Regions from separate parts of the Streptomyces sp. NPDC054786 genome, predicted to be linked through region 2. Evidence: predicted binding sites of a transcription regulator. Region 2 holds the regulator's gene; the other holds the start of a gene.

Region 1 (8,794 bases), on a different contig from region 2:
CTTCACCAGGTCGATGGCCAGACCGAGGTTGATGTGCTCGGGCTTGACCAGCGTCGGCTTGCCGTCCTTCTCCGCGAAGGAGTGGTTCATCGACGGCATGGCCTTGAGGGCCTGCACCATCGCGTACCCGATGAGGTGGGTGAAGGAGACCTTCCCGCCACGGGCGCGCTTGAGGTGGTTGTTGATCACGATGCGGTTGTCGAAGAGCAGCTTCACCGGGACCGCGCGGACGGACGTGGCCGTCGGCAGCTCCAGGGAGGCGTTCATGTTCTTCGCAACGGCGGCCGAGGGGCCGCGCAGGGTGACGAACTCGGGACCGCCCGTGACCTCGCCGTCGGCCTTCTGAGCGGCGGCCTTGGCGGCCGGCTTGGCCGGCGCGGCCTTCGCCGGAGCGGCCTTGGCCGGGGCCGGCGCGCTCGCGGCCGGCTTCGCCGGGGTGACCGGCTGTGCCGCGGCGGACGGCTGAGCGGCGGCGGACGGCTTCGGCTCGGCTGCGGCGGGCGCCGCCGGGGACGACTGCGCCGGGGCTGCCGGAGCGGGGGCTGAGCCCTCCGTCGGCTGGCTCGGCGCGGTGGCACCGCCCGGCTTGTAGTCGGCGAAGAAGTCCCACCAGGCTCGGTCTACCGAGTTCGGGTCCTGGAGGTACTGCTGGTAGATCTCGTCGACGAGCCACTCATTGGGACCGAACGCGGCAGCAGGGTTCTTTCCCTGCCCCTCTTGGTCGGTCGAGATGCTCGAGCTGTTGGGGGACTGTAGCGACACGGCGGCAACCGCCCTCTTCCGCTTCCTAAGGTGGTGGACAGCGGGAATAAAGGCTACGCCTGTTGTGACCCTTGATGCAGGCTGGGAGGGGTACTCGTCGCGTACGTCACATTCCCGGAGGGGTTTCGGGGCACGACTTGGCGGGAAACACACGAAGTTTGCCTGTGTGCGGGTAGGGCTCATCGCCGTGGGACCCCGACAGGAGTGCTTCCACCACCGACCCTACGTCAGCGGCTGTCAGCTTCGAGCTGACTCCATCCCCGGAAGAGTGACCCGGATCCGGCAACCACGTGGAGATTCGGCCACGCCGATGCGTCCGCCGTGCAGATCCACCGCCCAGCGCGCGATGGCCAGGCCCAGGCCCGTACCCCCGTCGGAGCCGGGGCCCGAGGGGGCGGGGCCGCCGCGGTTGAACCGCTCGAAGACCCGGTAGCGCTCCGACTCGGGAATGCCGGGCCCCTCGTCCTGCACGTCCAGCTCCAGGCTCTCGGCGCCCTCGCCGCGCCGCGCATGCACCGTGACCCGGCCGTGCCGCGGACTGTGCTTGATCGCGTTGTCGATGAGATTCGCCACGACCTGGTGCAGCCGCTCGGCGTCCGCGTGCGCGGTCAGCTCCGGCGGCGAGACATCGAGGTGGAGATGGACGTCCGTACGGGTGTGGGTGCCGGAGCCGGCGACCCCTGACAGCCCCGACAGCGTGGCGGCGCCCCGGCTCATATTGGCCTCCTTGAGCACCCCGGACAGATACGGCCAGACCTCGAAGCGCCGCGCGTGCAGCGGCACCACCCCGTTGTCCAGCCGGGACAGGTCCAGAAGGTGCTCGACGAGGCGGCCCAGCCGCTCGGTCTGCTGCAGCGCCGTCCGCATCGTCTCCGGGTCCGGCTCGCAGACCCCGTCGACGACGTTCTCCAGGACGGCGCGGAGTGCGGCGATCGGGGTGCGCAGCTCGTGCGAGACGTTGGCGACCAGCTCCTTGCGGTGGGTGTCCACCGCCTCCAGGTCGGCCGCCATCCGGTTGAAGGCGTCAGCCAGATCGCCGAACTCGTCGCGGCGCTCCGAGCGGACCCGGCGGCTGTAGTTCCCGTGCGCCATCGACCGGGTGACATCCGTCATCTCGTCGAGCGGAGCGGTCAGGTTGTTGGCCACGAACTGGGTGATCAGCAGCGAGGCGATGATCGAGAAGATCGTGATCACCCGCAGCTCGGTCGCCGAGTGCATCGCGACGAAGACCAGCAGCGTGGTGATGATCACCGAGACACTGACCAGGACCCCGAGCGCGGCCTTCACCGAGCGGTACGGATCCAGCGGGCGCAGCGCCTCCCACACCCGTTGCCACAGCTCGCTCACGGGCCTCCGCCACCACTGCCGCGTCATGCGGCCGGGGTCTCCAGGGCGTAGCCGACGCCGTGGACCGTGCGGATGCGCTCGGCGCCGATCTTGCGGCGCAGTGCCTTGATGTGGCTGTCGACCGTACGGGTCCCGGAGGCGTCCGCCCAGTCCCACACCTCGGCCAGCAGCTGCTCACGGGAGAGCACCGCGCGCGGGGTGTTCGCCAGGCAGACCAGCAGATCGAATTCGGTGGGCGTCAGATGGACGTCCGAGCCGCGCACCCGCACCCGGCGCTGGGCATGGTCGATCTCCAGCTCGCCCAGCCGCAGGATGCCGCTGCGCGGGGTGTGCGCGGCCAGTGCGGCGCGTTCGACCCGGCGCAGCAGGACGTGCACCCGGGCGGCCAGCTCCCGCATCGAGAACGGCTTGGTCATGTAGTCGTCGGCGCCGACGCCGAGGCCGACGAGCATGTCGGTCTCGTCGTCCCGGGCGGTGAGCATCATCACGGGCACCGGTCGCTGGGCCTGGACCCGGCGGCACACCTCCAGGCCGTCGAAGCCCGGCAGCATCACGTCGAGGACGAGCAGGTCCGGCTGCCAGGCCTCCGCGGTCTCCACCGCGGCCGGCCCGTCGGTGGCCGTCTGCACCTGGAATCCCTCGGCGCGCAGCCGGGCCGCGATGGCCTCGACGATCGTCGGGTCGTCCTCCACGACCAGCACCCGGCGCTGGGCGCCCGGCGTGGCAGCGGCGGCGCCGCCCTGCGTTGTCTGAGTCTGGTCCATCGCCCGCCCCTGCATGTCCCCTGCGTGGTCGCGTATTGCTGGGCAGCAGCGTACGGGCATGGTGCGACTGTCGGCTACGCGCCCTTCCGCGCAAGATGGACCACGTCAGGGACGCCTCGGACAACGGGGATCTCTTCCGTATGTACCCCGCTGAAACCGGCATTTCGCAAGGCGTCCTCGAAGGACGGCGAGGGTTGCGCGGACCAGACGGCGAGTACTCCGCCGGGTGTCAGACGGTCACGGCAGGCGGCGAGTCCACCGGGGGAGTAGAGGCTGTTGTTGTCCTCGGTGACGGTCCAGTCGGGGCCGTTGTCGATGTCCAGGCAGAGGGCGTCGTAGGCGTCCTGGCCCGCTTCCGCCCGCAGATGGGCGACCAGGTCGGCGTGCAGGACCTCGCTGCGGGGGTCGGCCAGCGCCGCCGCCGAGACCGCCGAGAGCGGGCCCGTACGGTGCCAGTCGATGACCGCCTCCTCGCGCTCGACGACGACGATCCGGCCCCAGCGCGGCTGTTGTGCCGCGCGGACCAGGGAAAACCCGACGCCGAGGCCGCCGATCAGCACGGCAGGCCGGGCCCGGCCGGCCGGCAGTGCGGCCAGTGCGGCATCGATCAGCAGCCGCTCGGACCGGCCGTCGGAAGTGTCCATCAGGAAGCAGCCGTTGGCGATGATCTCGTAGATCAAAGGGGGTGCGGCGGAGGCGCCCGAACCGTCAACTCCCGGGCCCGCGGGAGGTGCGCCCCGTTCCCGTAGCACCACCTCGCCGTACGGGCCCTCGCGGCGGTCGAGCGTGCGCGGGCCCTCGGGGAGGCCGGTCGTTGCCTGCGTCGGAGTAACGGGAGCCATGGCGTCATGGTGGCCATACGGGCCGCGCCGGTCCAATGCTTTGGGCAGGATTCCGCCGCCGGTGGCACGGACGTGGTGCCTCTTCCGAGGGTTGCCTGATGTGAGGGATATCACTCACACAGCTTCTTCATGGGTTGAGCGTGCAGGCTGGTCCGGAACGTAGGGCTGGGCAGAGGAATCACGGCCGAGGGACACGGGCGTGGCTGACCGGATGTGCCATGGACGGAAGGGGCCTCGGACAAGTGAGCTGGCTGGGAACCGCCGAGAGCGCACGGGCCGATCGCGCGCCGTCCGTCATACCGGGGCCGGACAACGGGCCGGATGCAGCAACGGCCGTCCCGCCGGCTTTGCTGCTGGGCATTCCCCGGCAGCGCGAGTCCCGGCAGGCGCTCGCGGAGGCGGCGGAGCCCGCAGTCCCCCGGACGCCCCCGCGACGGCGGCTGCGACTGCTGCCCGGTCCCGCCGGCACCCCCTTCACCTTCGGCTACGCCCTTCTCCTCGTGGCCACCTCGCTCTTCGCCGAGTACGCCGACCCGACGCTGGTCTCCGAACTGCTCCAGGGCTCCAGTACGGACGTCGTCCATCTGGCACAGGCTCCGCTGCTGGTGCTGCTCGCCAGCGCTCTGTGGATCGCGGGCGGTGTGACCTCCGCCTACGCCCTCGGTTTTCTCTTCGTCCTGACGGCCCTGGAGCGGCGGATCGGCGGGCTGCGCACCGCCGCCGTCTTCTTCGGCGGCCATGTGCTGGCCACCCTCGCCACCGAGGTGCCCGTCGCCTTCTCGGTCGCCGCCGGCCGGCTGCCGGAGAGCTCACTGCACCGCCTCGACTACGGCATCAGCTTCGGCGTGATGACCAGCATCGGCGCCCTCGCGGGCCTGCTGCCGGCCTGGTTGCGCTGGCCGCTGCTGGCCGGCGTCGGCTACCTGGCCGTGACGGATCTGCTGGCCTACGCCGACCCGATGACGGAGTGGGGCCATCTGCTCTCGCTCACCCTGGGCGTCGCCGGCTGGCCGCTGCTCCGCCGCTGGCGCACCCGTCTCGCCCGGCCCGCGCCGCTCCTGGGCGACCTGGGCCATCCGGCGCTGCAGGGCGTGCGGACCTACTGAGCGTCCGGGAGCCGCGGGCTCACGGACGGACGGTCGGCCGACCGGTAGGAATGGGCGATGGCGTAGGCGCAGCCGCCCAGCAGGGCCACGCCGGACAGCACACCGCTGACGAACGGCACCCACGCCACGGCCGAGGTCGCCGCCATGCCCAGTCCGGTCATACCGAGCGCGGTCAGCGCGATGCCGGGGACGGCGATGCTGCGCCGCTTCCAGACCGCCATCAGCGCGACGAAGTGCAGACCGACGATCAGCGCGATCCACGCCACGGCGGTCTCCGGGGGCGCGCCCGCCGCCCGCAGCGCGAGATTGCCGCCGATCAGCAGCACCACCTCGGCCCCCACGACGAACGCGAACTTCCCCCGGAACCAGTCCGCTCGGGGAGCCTCGGCGTCCTCCTCGGCGGGCTGCCCGTGGCGCCCGGCCCGCAGCCCGAGCGCCAGCAGCCCGGCGAAGGTGAGCACCGCGAGCACCCGGAGGGCGATACCGATCGCGGGATTCAGCGGGTCGTGTGCGTTGGCGACGACGAAGATCGTCCCGAAGAGTGCGCCGATGAAAACTCCGGACATCCGCTGCAACATGCGGTGAAGGTAGCAGTCATGACGGGGCGTGAGGAGAAAACCGGCCCACTCGTCCGAGCGCGGCCCGTCCGGACCGGGCCGCGCTCCTATCCGAGCCACATGAGCATGCCGTCCCCGTTGTCCGCCGCCGCCCGGAAGAACGGCCGCAGCAGCTCGAAGTGCTCGCTCACATAGTCCAGGGGCTCGCCCCGCTCCCAGACGATCGTCGGGTACACCTCCGCCTTGGCGAGGTCCTCCGGGCCGACGCCGGCCGTCAGACGCTCACCGGATATCTCGGTCAGCGCCCCGGCAGCGGTTCGCACCTGCTCGGGGGTGAGGTAACGGGGCGGACCGTAGCCCCAGTCGTCGGCATCCGGGACGGCCTCCTCGCCGTGGACGATGTCCAACGGGAAGGCCGCCCGGCGCAGCAGGAATCCGAGGGCGTCCCAGGCCTTGTCGATGTCCATGCAGCGCGCCAGCGCGGGCTGTGGACACTCCGCGGCCTCCGCCTCCATCCGCCCGCCGACCAGCTCAAGCGCCCACGCGGGATCGCCGAGGGCGCGGTCGAGTTCGGCAGGTGTGAGGCGTGCGTACTCTCCGATCATGCTCATGGTCCCGAGGCTAGGGGCGACCACTGACAACGCCCGCTGCCGGAGAGCCCGTTGCCCTCCCGCAGCGAGCGAATCCGGCCAGACGCGGTGCACCGCCGCCGGCTGGGAGAATGGTGGCTCCTTCCGAGCGCGGCCCCGTGCGGCGCTCGCCGGCCGCAGGAGAAGCACCTTGTCCCCAGACCGTGAGCAACCGATTCCGGACACCGTCGATCTCGGCCTGCAGTCCGACTGCGGCAGCTGCTTCGGGCTCTGCTGTGTCGCGCTGCCGTTCGCGGCCTCGGCGGACTTCGCGATCGACAAGGACGCCGGCCGGCCCTGCCCGAATCTGCAGACGGACTTCCGCTGCGGCATCCACACCGACCTTCGCCCGCGCGGCTTCTCCGGCTGCACCGTCTACGACTGCTTCGGCGCCGGGCAGAAGGTCTCCCAGGTCACCTTCGGCGGGCAGGACTGGCGGCAGGCCCCGGGGACGGCCCGGCAGATGTTCGACGTCTTCCCCGTCATGCGGCAGCTGCACGAACTCCTCCGGTACCTGGCCGAGGCGCTGACCCGGCCGGCGGCCCGCCCGGTACACGCCGACCTGCGGGCCGCGCTGGAGAAGACCGAACGCCTCACCCGCGGCAGCGCCCAGGAGCTCACGGCGCTCGATGTGCCGGCCCACCGGGGCGAGGTCAATGCCCTGCTGCTGCGTACCAGCGAACTCGTACGGGCCGCGGTCCCGGGCCGCACGAAGGAGCGGCGGGGCGCCGATCTCATGGGGGCCCGCCTCAAGGGTGCCCGCCTCCGGGGCGCCAACCTCCGCGGGGCCTGTCTCATCGCCGCCGATCTCAAGGGCGCCGATCTGCGCACGGCGGACCTGATCGGTGCCGATCTGCGGGACGCGGACCTGGGCGGTGCCGACCTCACCGGCGCCCTCTTCCTCACCCAGCCGCAGCTCAACGCGGCCAAGGGCGACGCCGCGACCAAGCTGCCGGATGCCTTGTCCCGCCCCGCCCACTGGTAGCGCGCCGCGAGTGATCGCTCACAGCGAACGCACCTGGGGGAACATCTCCCCTCCCGGCTGCATTGAGTGAGTAAAGCTCAACTTGTTTGCCGAAGGGGAGATCATGGCTTCGACGTCCACATCGCTCACTCTGCCCGTGCTGCCCCTCGATGACGAGGTCGTGCTCCCCGGCATGGTGGTGCCTCTGGACCTGTCCGACCCGGACGTACGAGCCGCGGTGGAGGCCGCGCAGGCCGCCGCCACCTCGGGTAACAAACCTCGGGTGTTGCTTGTGCCCCGCGTCGACGGGACATACGCCGGCATCGGCACGCTCGGACGGATCGAGCAGGTCGGGCGGCTGTCCGACGGCGATCCCGGCGCGCTGATCCGGGGCCTGGGCCGGGTACGCATCGGTTCCGGCACGACCGGCCCCGGAGCCGCGCTCTGGGTGGAGGGCACCACCGTCGAGGAGACGGTCCCCGATCCGCTGCCCGGTGCGGTGGCCGAACTCGTCACGGAGTACAAGGCGCTGGCCACCAGCTGGCTGCGCAAGCGCGCTGCCTGGCAGGTCGTCGACCGCGTCCAGCAGATCGAGGACGTGCCGACGCTGGCCGACAACTCCGGCTACTCGCCGTTCCTGACCACCGAACAGAAGGTCCAGCTGCTGGAGACCGTCGATCCGGTCGCGCGGCTGAAGTTCGCCACCGAGACGCTGCGCGAGCACCTCGCCGAGCAGGACGTCGCCGAATCCATCGCCAAGGACGTCCAGGAAGGCGTCGACAAGCAGCAGCGTGAGTTCCTGCTGCGGCGGCAGCTGGAGGCGGTCCGTAAGGAACTCGCCGGGCTCAACGGCGATCCGGAGGACGAGGGCGAGGACTACCGCGCCCGGGTCGAGGCCGCCGACCTGCCGGAGGACGTCCGCAAGGCCGCCCTCAAGGAGGTCGACAAGCTGGAGCGGTCCAGCGACCAGAGCCCCGAGGGCTCCTGGATCCGCACCTGGCTGGACACCGTCCTGGAACTGCCGTGGAACGAACGGACCGAGGACGCCTACGACATCGCCGGCGCCAAGGCGGTCCTGGACGCCGACCACTCGGGCCTGGAGGACGTCAAGGAGCGGATCACCGAATACCTGGCCGTCCGCAAGCGGCGGGCCGAGCGGGGGTTCGGGCTCGTCGGCGGGCCGTCGAAGGAGACCTCGCGCAGCGACGCGGGCAAGAGTGGCGGTGGGCGACGGGCCGGCGGAGCCGTGCTGGCGCTCGTCGGGCCGCCCGGTGTCGGCAAGACCTCGCTCGGTGAGTCCGTCGCGCGGGCCATGGGGCGCACCTTCGTCCGTGTCGCGCTCGGCGGCGTCCGGGACGAGGCGGAGATCCGCGGCCATCGCCGTACCTATGTCGGCGCGCTGCCCGGCCGGATCGTCCGGGCCATCAAGGAGGCCGGGTCGATGAACCCGGTGGTGCTGCTCGACGAGATCGACAAGGTGGGCTCCGACTTCCGCGGCGACCCCGCCGCCGCCCTCCTGGAGGTCCTGGACCCGGCGCAGAACCACACCTTCCGGGACCACTACCTGGAGGTCGAACTCGACCTCAGCGATGTGGTCTTCCTGGCCACCGCCAACGTCCTCGAAGCCATCCCCGAGCCGCTGCTCGACCGGATGGAGCTGGTCCGCCTGGACGGCTACACCGAGGACGAGAAGGTCGTCATCGCCCGGGACCACCTGCTGCCGCGCCAGTTGGAGCGGGCCGGTCTGGAGACCGGCGAGGTGACCCTGGAGGACGACGCGCTGCGCAAGCTGGCGGGCGAATACACCCGCGAGGCGGGCGTAC
Region 2 (8,794 bases):
GCCTTGGTGGTCTTCTTGGCGCGGTCCTCCAGGGCACCGGCGCAGCCGACCCAGTAGAGGTATTCGACCTCGGTGAGGTCCTCGACGTCCTTGCCGACGACCGGGATCTCGAAGTCGACCTCCTTGGTCCACGCCAGGCGCTGCTTCTTGGCCAGGCCCCAGGGGTTGCCCTTCTTCTCCAGGTTCTTGAGCATCGTGCCCGCCTCGGACGGGAACGAGGACTCGATCATCACCTGGTAGCGGCGCATGTCGACGATGTGGTCGATGTGCTCGATGTCGACCGGGCACTGCTCGACGCAGGCGCCGCAGGTGGTGCAGGACCACAGGACGTCGGGGTCGATGACACCGTTCTCTTCGAGGGTGCCGATCAGCGGGCGCTCGGCCTCGGCCAGCGCGGACGCGGGGACGTCGGCGAGCTGCTCGGCGGTCGCCTGCTCGTTGCCCTCCTCGTCCTTGCCGCCACCCGCGAGCAGGTACGGCGCCTTGGCGTGGGCGTGGTCGCGCAGCGCCATGATCAGCAGCTTCGGCGACAGCGGCTTGCCGGTGTTCCAGGCGGGGCACTGCGACTGGCAGCGGCCGCACTCGGTACAGGTGGAGAAGTCGAGCAGGCCCTTCCAGGAGAAGTGCTCGATCTGGGAGACGCCGAACTGGTCGTCCTCGCTCGGGTCCTCGAAGTCGATCGGCTTGCCCCGGCTGGTCATCGGCGGCAGCGCGCCGAGCGCCACATCGCCGTCCGCCTCACGCTTGAACCAGATGTTGGGGAAGGCCAGGAAGCGGTGCCAGGCGACACCCATGTCCGTCTTCAGCGCGACCGTGATCATCCAGATGAAGGACGTCGCGATCTTGATCCCCGCCACGAGGTACGTGAGGTTCTGGATCGTGCCGAGGCTGAGTCCCTTGAAGGCCGCGATCAGCGGATACGAGGCGAAGAAGCCGATCTCGTAGCTGTCGACGCCGTGCTGCACACCCTCCAGCGCGCGCAGCGTCATGATGCAGAGGCCGACGATGAGGATGACGGCCTCGACGAAGTACGCCTGGCCGAAGTTGGAGCCGGCGAAGCGGGACTTGCGGCCGGCCTTGCCGGGCTTGCTCAGCTGACGGATGACGATCAGGGTCACGATGCCCAGCGTCGTCGTCAGGCCGAGGAACTCGGTGAAGACCTCGTACGGCAGCCAGTCGCCGATGACCGGGATCAGCCAGTCGGACTGGAAGAGCTGGCCGATGGCGTTGACGATCGTCAGCAGCAGCGAGAAGAAGCCCACCGCCACGAACCAGTGCGCCACACCGACCACGCCCCAGCGGTTCATCCGCGTGTGGCCGAGGAACTCCTTGGCGACGGTGAGGGTGCGCTGTGCGGGGTCGTCCGTGCGGGTACCTGCCGGTACGGGCTGGCCTAGCCGTACGAAGCGGTAGATCTGCAGGATGGCACGGCCGAACAGCGCGACGCCGACCGCGATTAGGACCAGCGACACAATGATCGCGGCGAGTTGCATTGGGGGCTCCTCGAACCTGCGAGAGCGGAAATCTGAGCGGAACTACTAAGCGGTAACTTTTCGGGTCTGCGCTGAGGTTACCCATTCTCAGCTGCGCCATGAAGCCGCCCGGCCGGTGATCTGCGTCGCGAAGGCAACCCTGATTGGACCCTCCGCGTCTTGGGGTGGAACCCTGGTGACGGTAAGCGCGACATAAAACTTGAGCGCACTAGACTCAGGTCTGTTGACAGGATTTCTTCGGTACTGCACTGTTGAGCCTGTTCCACTCAAGTCAGCTGGAGGAATTGAAATGGCACGTGCGGTCGGCATCGACCTGGGCACGACGAACTCCGTCGTCAGTGTTCTCGAAGGCGGTGAGCCCACCGTCATCACCAACGCCGAGGGCGCCAGGACCACGCCGTCCGTTGTCGCCTTCGCCAAGAACGGCGAGGTGCTGGTCGGCGAGGTCGCGAAGCGCCAGGCGGTCACCAACGTCGACAGGACCATCCGGTCGGTCAAGCGCCACATGGGCACCGACTGGAAGATCGACATCGACAGCAAGGGCTTCAACCCGCAGCAGATGAGCGCCTTCATCCTGCAGAAGCTCAAGCGGGACGCCGAGGCGTATCTGGGCGAGAAGGTCGTCGACGCGGTCATCACCGTTCCGGCCTACTTCAACGACTCCGAGCGCCAGGCCACCAAGGAGGCCGGTGAGATCGCGGGCCTCAACGTCCTGCGTATCGTCAACGAGCCCACCGCGGCCGCCCTGGCCTACGGCCTGGAGAAGGACGACCAGACCATTCTGGTCTTCGACCTCGGTGGCGGCACCTTCGACGTCTCGCTCCTGGAGATCGGCGACGGCGTCGTCGAGGTGAAGGCCACCAACGGTGACAACCACCTCGGTGGTGACGACTGGGACCAGCGCGTCGTCGACTACCTGGTCAAGCAGTTCCAGAACGGCCACGGCGTCGACCTGGGCAAGGACAAGATGGCGCTCCAGCGCCTGCGCGAGGCCGCCGAGAAGGCGAAGATCGAGCTGTCGTCCTCCACCGAGACGACGATCAACCTTCCCTACATCACCGCCTCCGCCGAGGGCCCGCTGCACCTGGACGAGAAGCTCACGCGCTCGCAGTTCCAGCAGCTCACCTCGGACCTCCTGGACCGCTGCAAGACGCCGTTCCACAACGTGATCAAGGACGCGGGTATCAACCTGTCCGAGATCGACCACGTGGTCCTGGTCGGCGGCTCGACCCGGATGCCGGCCGTCGCCGAGCTCGTCAAGGAGCTGACCGGCGGCAAGGACGCCAACAAGGGCGTCAACCCGGACGAGGTCGTCGCCATCGGCGCCACCCTCCAGGCCGGTGTCCTCAAGGGTGAGGTCAAGGACGTCCTCCTGCTGGACGTCACCCCGCTGTCCCTCGGTATCGAGACCAAGGGCGGCATCATGACCAAGCTCATCGAGCGCAACACCACGATCCCGACCAAGCGCTCCGAGATCTTCACGACGGCCGAGGACAACCAGCCGTCCGTGCAGATCCAGGTCTACCAGGGCGAGCGCGAGATCGCGGCGTACAACAAGAAGCTCGGGATGTTCGAGCTGACCGGTCTGCCGCCGGCGCCCCGTGGCGTCCCGCAGATCGAGGTCTCCTTCGACATCGACGCCAACGGCATCATGCACGTGACCGCGAAGGACCTGGGCACGGGCAAGGAGCAGAAGATGACCGTCACCGGCGGCTCCTCGCTGCCGAAGGACGAGGTCGACCGGATGCGCCAGGAGGCCGAGAAGTACGCGGACGAGGACCACGCCCGCCGCGAGGCCGCCGAGTCCCGTAACCAGGGCGAGCAGCTCGTCTACCAGACGGAGAAGTTCCTCAAGGACAACGAGGACAAGGTTCCGGGCGACGTGAAGACCGAGGTCGAGGAAGCCGTCACCGAGCTGAAGGAGAAGCTCAAGGGCGAGGACTCGGCCGAGATCCGCACCGCCACCGAGAAGGTCGCGGCCGTCTCCCAGAAGCTGGGCCAGGCCATGTACGCCGACGCCCAGGGTGCGCAGGCCGCCGAGGGTGCCTCCGCCGGTGAGCAGGCCCAGGACGCCACCGATGACGTCGTGGACGCCGAGATCGTCGACGACGAGAAGCCCAAGAAGGACGGTGCCGCGTGACGGAGGAGACCCCGGGCTTCGACGAGAAGCCCGACGTCCCCTCCGACGCCGCTCCCGAAGACGCGGCGCAGGCCGAGTCCGCCGACAAGGCGGGCTCGGCCCCGGCCGGGGACGTACCGGACGTAGCGCTCCAGGCGCAGCTGGACCAGGTACGTACGGCGCTCAACGAGCGCACGACGGACCTCCAGCGGCTCCAGGCGGAGTACCAGAACTACCGCCGTCGGGTGGAACGGGACCGGGTCACGGTCAAGGAGATCGCCGCGGCGAACCTCCTGTCCGAGCTCCTTCCCACCCTCGACGACGTCGGCCGTGCCCGTGAGCACGGCGAACTGGTCGGCGGCTTCAAGTCGGTGGCCGAATCGCTGGAGACCGTGGTCGCCAAGCTGGGTCTGCAGCAGTTCGGCAAGGAGGGCGAGCCCTTCGACCCGACGATCCACGAGGCGCTGATGCATTCGTACGCACCGGATGTCACCGAGACGACGTGCGTGGCGATCCTGCAGCCCGGGTATCGCATCGGTGAACGAACGATCCGCCCCGCGCGGGTCGCCGTCGCCGAGCCGCAGCCGGGCGCGCAGAGCGCCAAGTCCCCCTCCGACGAGGACGTCAAGGCTTCGGACGAGGAGAACGGTGGCCCGGACGAGGGCTGACGTGAGGGCAGACAGGAAATCCGCGCGGAAGGAGGGACGTCGGGGATGAGCACCAAGGACTTCGTCGAGAAGGACTACTACAAGGTCCTCGGCGTCCCGAAGGACGCCACCGAAGCGGAGATCAAGAAGGCGTACCGCAAGCTCGCCCGCGAGTTCCACCCGGACGCCAACAAGGGTGACGCCAAGGCCGAGGAGCGCTTCAAGGAGATCTCTGAGGCCAACGACATCCTGGGCGACAGCAAGCGCCGCAAGGAGTACGACGAGGCGCGCACGCTGTTCGGCAACGGCGGCTACCGGCCGGGTCCGGCCGGCGGCGGCTCCTTCAACTTCGACCTGGGCGACCTCTTCGGGGGCACGCAGGGTCAGGGTGGCGGGGGCGGGGGCTTCGGCGGCGGGCTCGGGGACGTCTTCGGCGGCCTGTTCAACCGCGGCGGCGCCGGTACGCGTACCCACGCGCGCCGCGGCCAGGACATCGAGTCCGAGGTGACGCTCAGCTTCACCGAGGCGGTCGACGGGGCCACGGTCCCGCTGCGGATGTCCAGCCAGGCGCCGTGCAAGGCGTGCTCGGGCACCGGCGACAAGAACGGGACCCCCCGGGTCTGCCCGACCTGTGTCGGCACCGGCCAGGTCAGCCGGGGCGCGGGCGGCGGCTTCTCGCTCACCGACCCGTGCGCCGACTGCAAGGGCCGGGGCCTGATCGCCCAGGACCCCTGCGAGGTCTGCAAGGGCAGCGGTCGCGCGACCAGTGCCCGCACGATGCAGGTCCGTATCCCCGCGGGCGTCTCGGACGGGCAGCGCATCCGGCTGCGCGGCAAGGGCGCTCCGGGCGAGCAGGGCGGTCCGGCCGGCGATCTGTACGTGGTCGTGCATGTCGACGCCCACCCGGTCTTCGGCCGCAAGGGCGACAACCTCACCGTCTCGGTGCCGGTCACCTTCCCGGAGGCCGCCCTGGGCGGCGAGATCAAGGTGCCGACGCTGGGCGGTCCGCCGGTGACGCTGAAGCTGCCGGCCGGCACCCCCAACGGGCGCACCATGCGTGCCCGGGGCAAGGGTGCGACCCGTAAGGACGGCACCCGAGGTGATCTGCTGGTCACCATAGAGGTGCTGGTCCCCGGTGACCTCAGCGACAAGGCGAAGGAGTCGCTGGAGTCCTATCGCGAGGCGACCGCGGGCCCGGACCCGCGGGCGGAGCTGTTCCAGGCCGCGAAGGGAGCTTGAGATGGACAGCCGGGGCGGGCAGCGTCGTAACCCCTATGAACTGACCGAAGAGTCGCCGGTGTATGTCATCTCCGTCGCGGCTCAGCTCTCCGGCCTGCATCCGCAGACCCTTCGTCAGTACGACCGGCTGGGGCTGGTCTCGCCCGACCGCACGGCCGGGCGGGGCCGCCGCTATTCGGCCCGGGACATCGAACTGCTCCGTACGGTGCAGCAGTTGTCCCAGGACGAGGGCATCAACCTCGCCGGCATCAAGCGCATCATCGAGCTGGAGAACCAGGTCGCGGCCCTGCAGCAGCGGGTCATCGAGCTGCAGGGCGCCCTGGAGGGCGCGGCCAGCACGATGCAGCAGCGGGAGGCGGCGGTGCACGCCTCCTATCGGCGTGATCTGGTGCCGTATCAGGATGTGCAGCAGACCAGCGCGCTGGTGGTGTGGCGGCCCAAGCGGTCGGAGTGATCCGGCCGGCCGGGGCGTGAGCACCCGGCGCGTGACATGGCAAAGGGCCGGGGAAACCCGGCCCTTGTCGCGTCAGCGGTGTGCGCCGCCGCCGCGGGAGTCCCTCCTGCGTGCGTCCGTCGTCCGCGGCCGCTCCGGCTCAGCAGCCGTTGTACCCCGCCGTCGGCATCGACAGCCTGCGGTGCACATGTGACCTCATCGCCAGGGTGTAGACCGGCTCGTCGAGGTCGGCGGTCTCCAGGCGTACCCCGGCAGCGGCGCACCGCTCGGTGAACTCGGCGGTGCCGTCGATGGCGTTCTCCAGCGCCCGGCGGTTGGGCGTCACGAACACATCCACCAGGCCCTCTTCGACATCGCGCCACAGTGCGCCGTGGTCGGCGCGCAGGTGGTGCAGGCTGAGCCGGCAGGTCAGGTGGTAGTCACGGGCTGCCGCCCACTGTGTGCACATGTCGTGCTGGCTGCGGTCATCGACCAGGAACGGATCCTCGTCCAGCTCGGACAGCGGCATCAGGCAGGCGATCGCCGTCACTCGGACCGAGTTCATCGTGTCCTCCGGGGCGTGGCGACTGTGGGGGCGACGATACCCCCGCGGGTGCCTCGTGGAGGAGGGGCTGTACCGGGCGGCGAAGCGTAACCGCAGGCGTGGCAGATCTTCCAGCCGTCCTGGTTGACCGCCAGTTGGCCGCCGCAGCGCGGGCAGAGCTCGGCGTGCGGGTGCGGCCGGGCGGGGGAGGGACGGCGCGGAACGGTCGTCACGATGTGCCATGCCGACGCCATGAGGCCTCCAGCTGCCGTCTTTTGCCTGGGGCAGGCCCGATGCCGTCCGTCGTTGCACGGAGCTGTTCGGTTCCCGTCGCTCTTGAGTACCAGGTGGACGGCGTACAGCGGAGCGGGAGGGTCCGTTTTCAGCCAGGGGGCCGGTGGGCTCGGCGGACGTGGGGGCGGCGGGGGCCGGCCCTCAGGCCCGCCCCATCGCCTTGGTCACCGAGATCTCGATCATGATGCGATCGGGGTTGGGCGCCGGCGTCCGGCCGTAGCGCTCGGCGTACCGGCCCACCGCGTCGGCCACCGACTCGGTGTCCGTACGCACCCGCGCGATGCCCTCCAGGGTCGCCCAGCGGCCCTTGTCGACCTGGCACACGGCGACGGTGGCGCCGTCCGCCCCGGCGGCGAGGATGTTCTTGACCTTGGCGCTGTCCTTGCGGGTGATGATCCGCGCGATCCGCTGCCCGGCGTCGTAGGTGACGCCTACGGGAACCACATGCGGGGTCCCGTCCGTACGCAGGGTGGTGAGCGTCGGCATCAGGTACTCGCCCCAGAAGGCGAGGTACTCCGGGCTGAGGGCACTGAGGTCATGGGCCATGGGGGCAAGGGTAGTTCGGGGCCCGGGATTCAGCGGAAGCCGAGGCGACCCGGTGGGCGGCTCCCTGAAGCAACCTTGAGTGGAATAGACTCAACTTATCGCACGCCGGCATGAGCAGGATGTGCCGGTCACTGCACGGACGGGGCCCAGACTGGGCGAAGAGGCTGTTCAGGACGAGTCGAGGAGGATCGCGAGGACGTGGACGCCGAGCTGACCAACAAGAGCCGGGAGGCGCTGAGCGCCGCCAACGAGCGGGCGGTCACCGCCGGGCATGCGGACATGACGTCCGCCCATCTCCTGCTCGCGCTGCTGGCCGGGCAGGACAACGAGAACATCATGGACCTGCTGTCCGCCGTCGAGGCGGACGCCGCCGCACTGCGGAACGGAGCCGAGCGGCAGCTCGCCGCGCTGCCCAGCGTGCAGGGCTCGACCGTCGCGCCGCCGCAGCCGGACCGCGATCTGCTCTCCGCCATCGCGGACGCCACCCAGCGCGCCAAGGAGCTCGGTGACGCCTATGTCTCCACCGAGCACCTCCTCATCGGTATCGCCGCCAAGGGCGGGCGCACCGGCGCCCTGCTGGAACAGCAGGGCGCCTCCGCCAAGAAGCTGCTGGCCGCCTTCGAGGCGAGCCGCGGCGGGCAGCGGGTGTCCAACGCCGATCCGGAGGGCACGTACAAGGCGCTGGAGAAGTTCGGTACGGACTTCACGGCGGCCGCCCGCGAGGGCAAGCTCGACCCGGTCATCGGCCGGGACCACGAGATCCGGCGCGTGGTGCAGGTGCTCTCCCGCCGTACGAAGAACAACCCGGTGCTGATCGGTGAGCCGGGCGTCGGCAAGACCGCCGTCGTCGAGGGGCTGGCGCAGCGCATCGTCAAGGGCGATGTGCCCGAGTCGCTGCGCAACAAGCGGCTGGTCGCGCTCGACCTGGGGGCGATGGTCGCGGGCGCCAAGTACCGCGGTGAGTTCGAGGAGCGGCTGAAGACCGTCCTGGCGGAGATCAAGTCCAGCGAGGGCCAGATCATCACCTTCATCGACGAGCTGCACACCGTCGTGGGCGCGGGCGCCGGCGGCGACTCCTCGATGGACGCCGGCAACATGCTCAAGCCGATGCTCGCCCGTGGTGAGCTGCGGATGGTCGGCGCGACGACGCTGGACGAGTACCGCGAGCGCATCGAGAAGGACCCGGCGCTGGAGCGGCGCTTCCAGCAGGTGCTGGTCGCCGAGCCGACCGTCGAGGACACGGTGGCGATCCTGCGCGGGCTCAAGGGCCGCTACGAGGCCCACCACAAGGTGCAGATCGCGGACTCCGCACTGGTCGCCGCCGCCTCCCTCTCCGACCGCTACATCACCTCCCGCTTCCTGCCCGACAAGGCCATCGACCTGGTCGACGAGGCCGCCTCCCGGCTCCGTATGGAGATCGACTCCTCCCCCGTGGAGATCGACGAGCTCCAGCGCGCCGTGGACCGGCTCAAGATGGAG

What was found. The regulator HspR, encoded in region 2, represses chaperone genes until heat shock. The targets are predictions, from matches to a motif close to TTGAGNNNNNNNNNCTCAA.
Region 1: lon (endopeptidase La) is a predicted target of HspR. The motif match lies at 7,055-7,073, and genes of this name have one in related genera.

Annotation. Positions count from the first base shown of each region.
Region 1 covers NZ_JBSHAW010000029.1:18,399-27,192, forward strand. Annotated here, with positions in the region: gene ACWGI6_RS24045 (multifunctional oxoglutarate decarboxylase/oxoglutarate dehydrogenase thiamine pyrophosphate-binding subunit/dihydrolipoyllysine-residue succinyltransferase subunit) at 1-762, opposite strand, end outside; gene ACWGI6_RS24050 (sensor histidine kinase) at 1,000-2,136, opposite strand; gene ACWGI6_RS24055 (response regulator transcription factor) at 2,133-2,873, opposite strand; gene ACWGI6_RS24060 (spermidine synthase) at 2,948-3,715, opposite strand; gene ACWGI6_RS24065 (rhomboid-like protein) at 3,934-4,821, shown strand; gene ACWGI6_RS24070 (hypothetical protein) at 4,815-5,399, opposite strand; gene ACWGI6_RS24075 (YfbM family protein) at 5,486-5,983, opposite strand; gene ACWGI6_RS24080 (pentapeptide repeat-containing protein) at 6,159-6,992, shown strand; gene lon (endopeptidase La) at 7,096-8,794, shown strand, end outside.
Region 2 covers NZ_JBSHAW010000008.1:135,761-144,554, reverse strand. Annotated here, with positions in the region: gene ACWGI6_RS09620 (heterodisulfide reductase-related iron-sulfur binding cluster) at 1-1,493, opposite strand, end outside; gene dnaK (molecular chaperone DnaK) at 1,783-3,633, shown strand; gene grpE (nucleotide exchange factor GrpE) at 3,630-4,280, shown strand; gene dnaJ (molecular chaperone DnaJ) at 4,326-5,498, shown strand; gene ACWGI6_RS09600 (heat shock protein transcriptional repressor HspR) at 5,500-5,952, shown strand; gene ACWGI6_RS09595 (hypothetical protein) at 6,092-6,496, opposite strand; gene ACWGI6_RS09590 (pyridoxamine 5'-phosphate oxidase family protein) at 6,911-7,315, opposite strand; gene clpB (ATP-dependent chaperone ClpB) at 7,514-8,794, shown strand, end outside.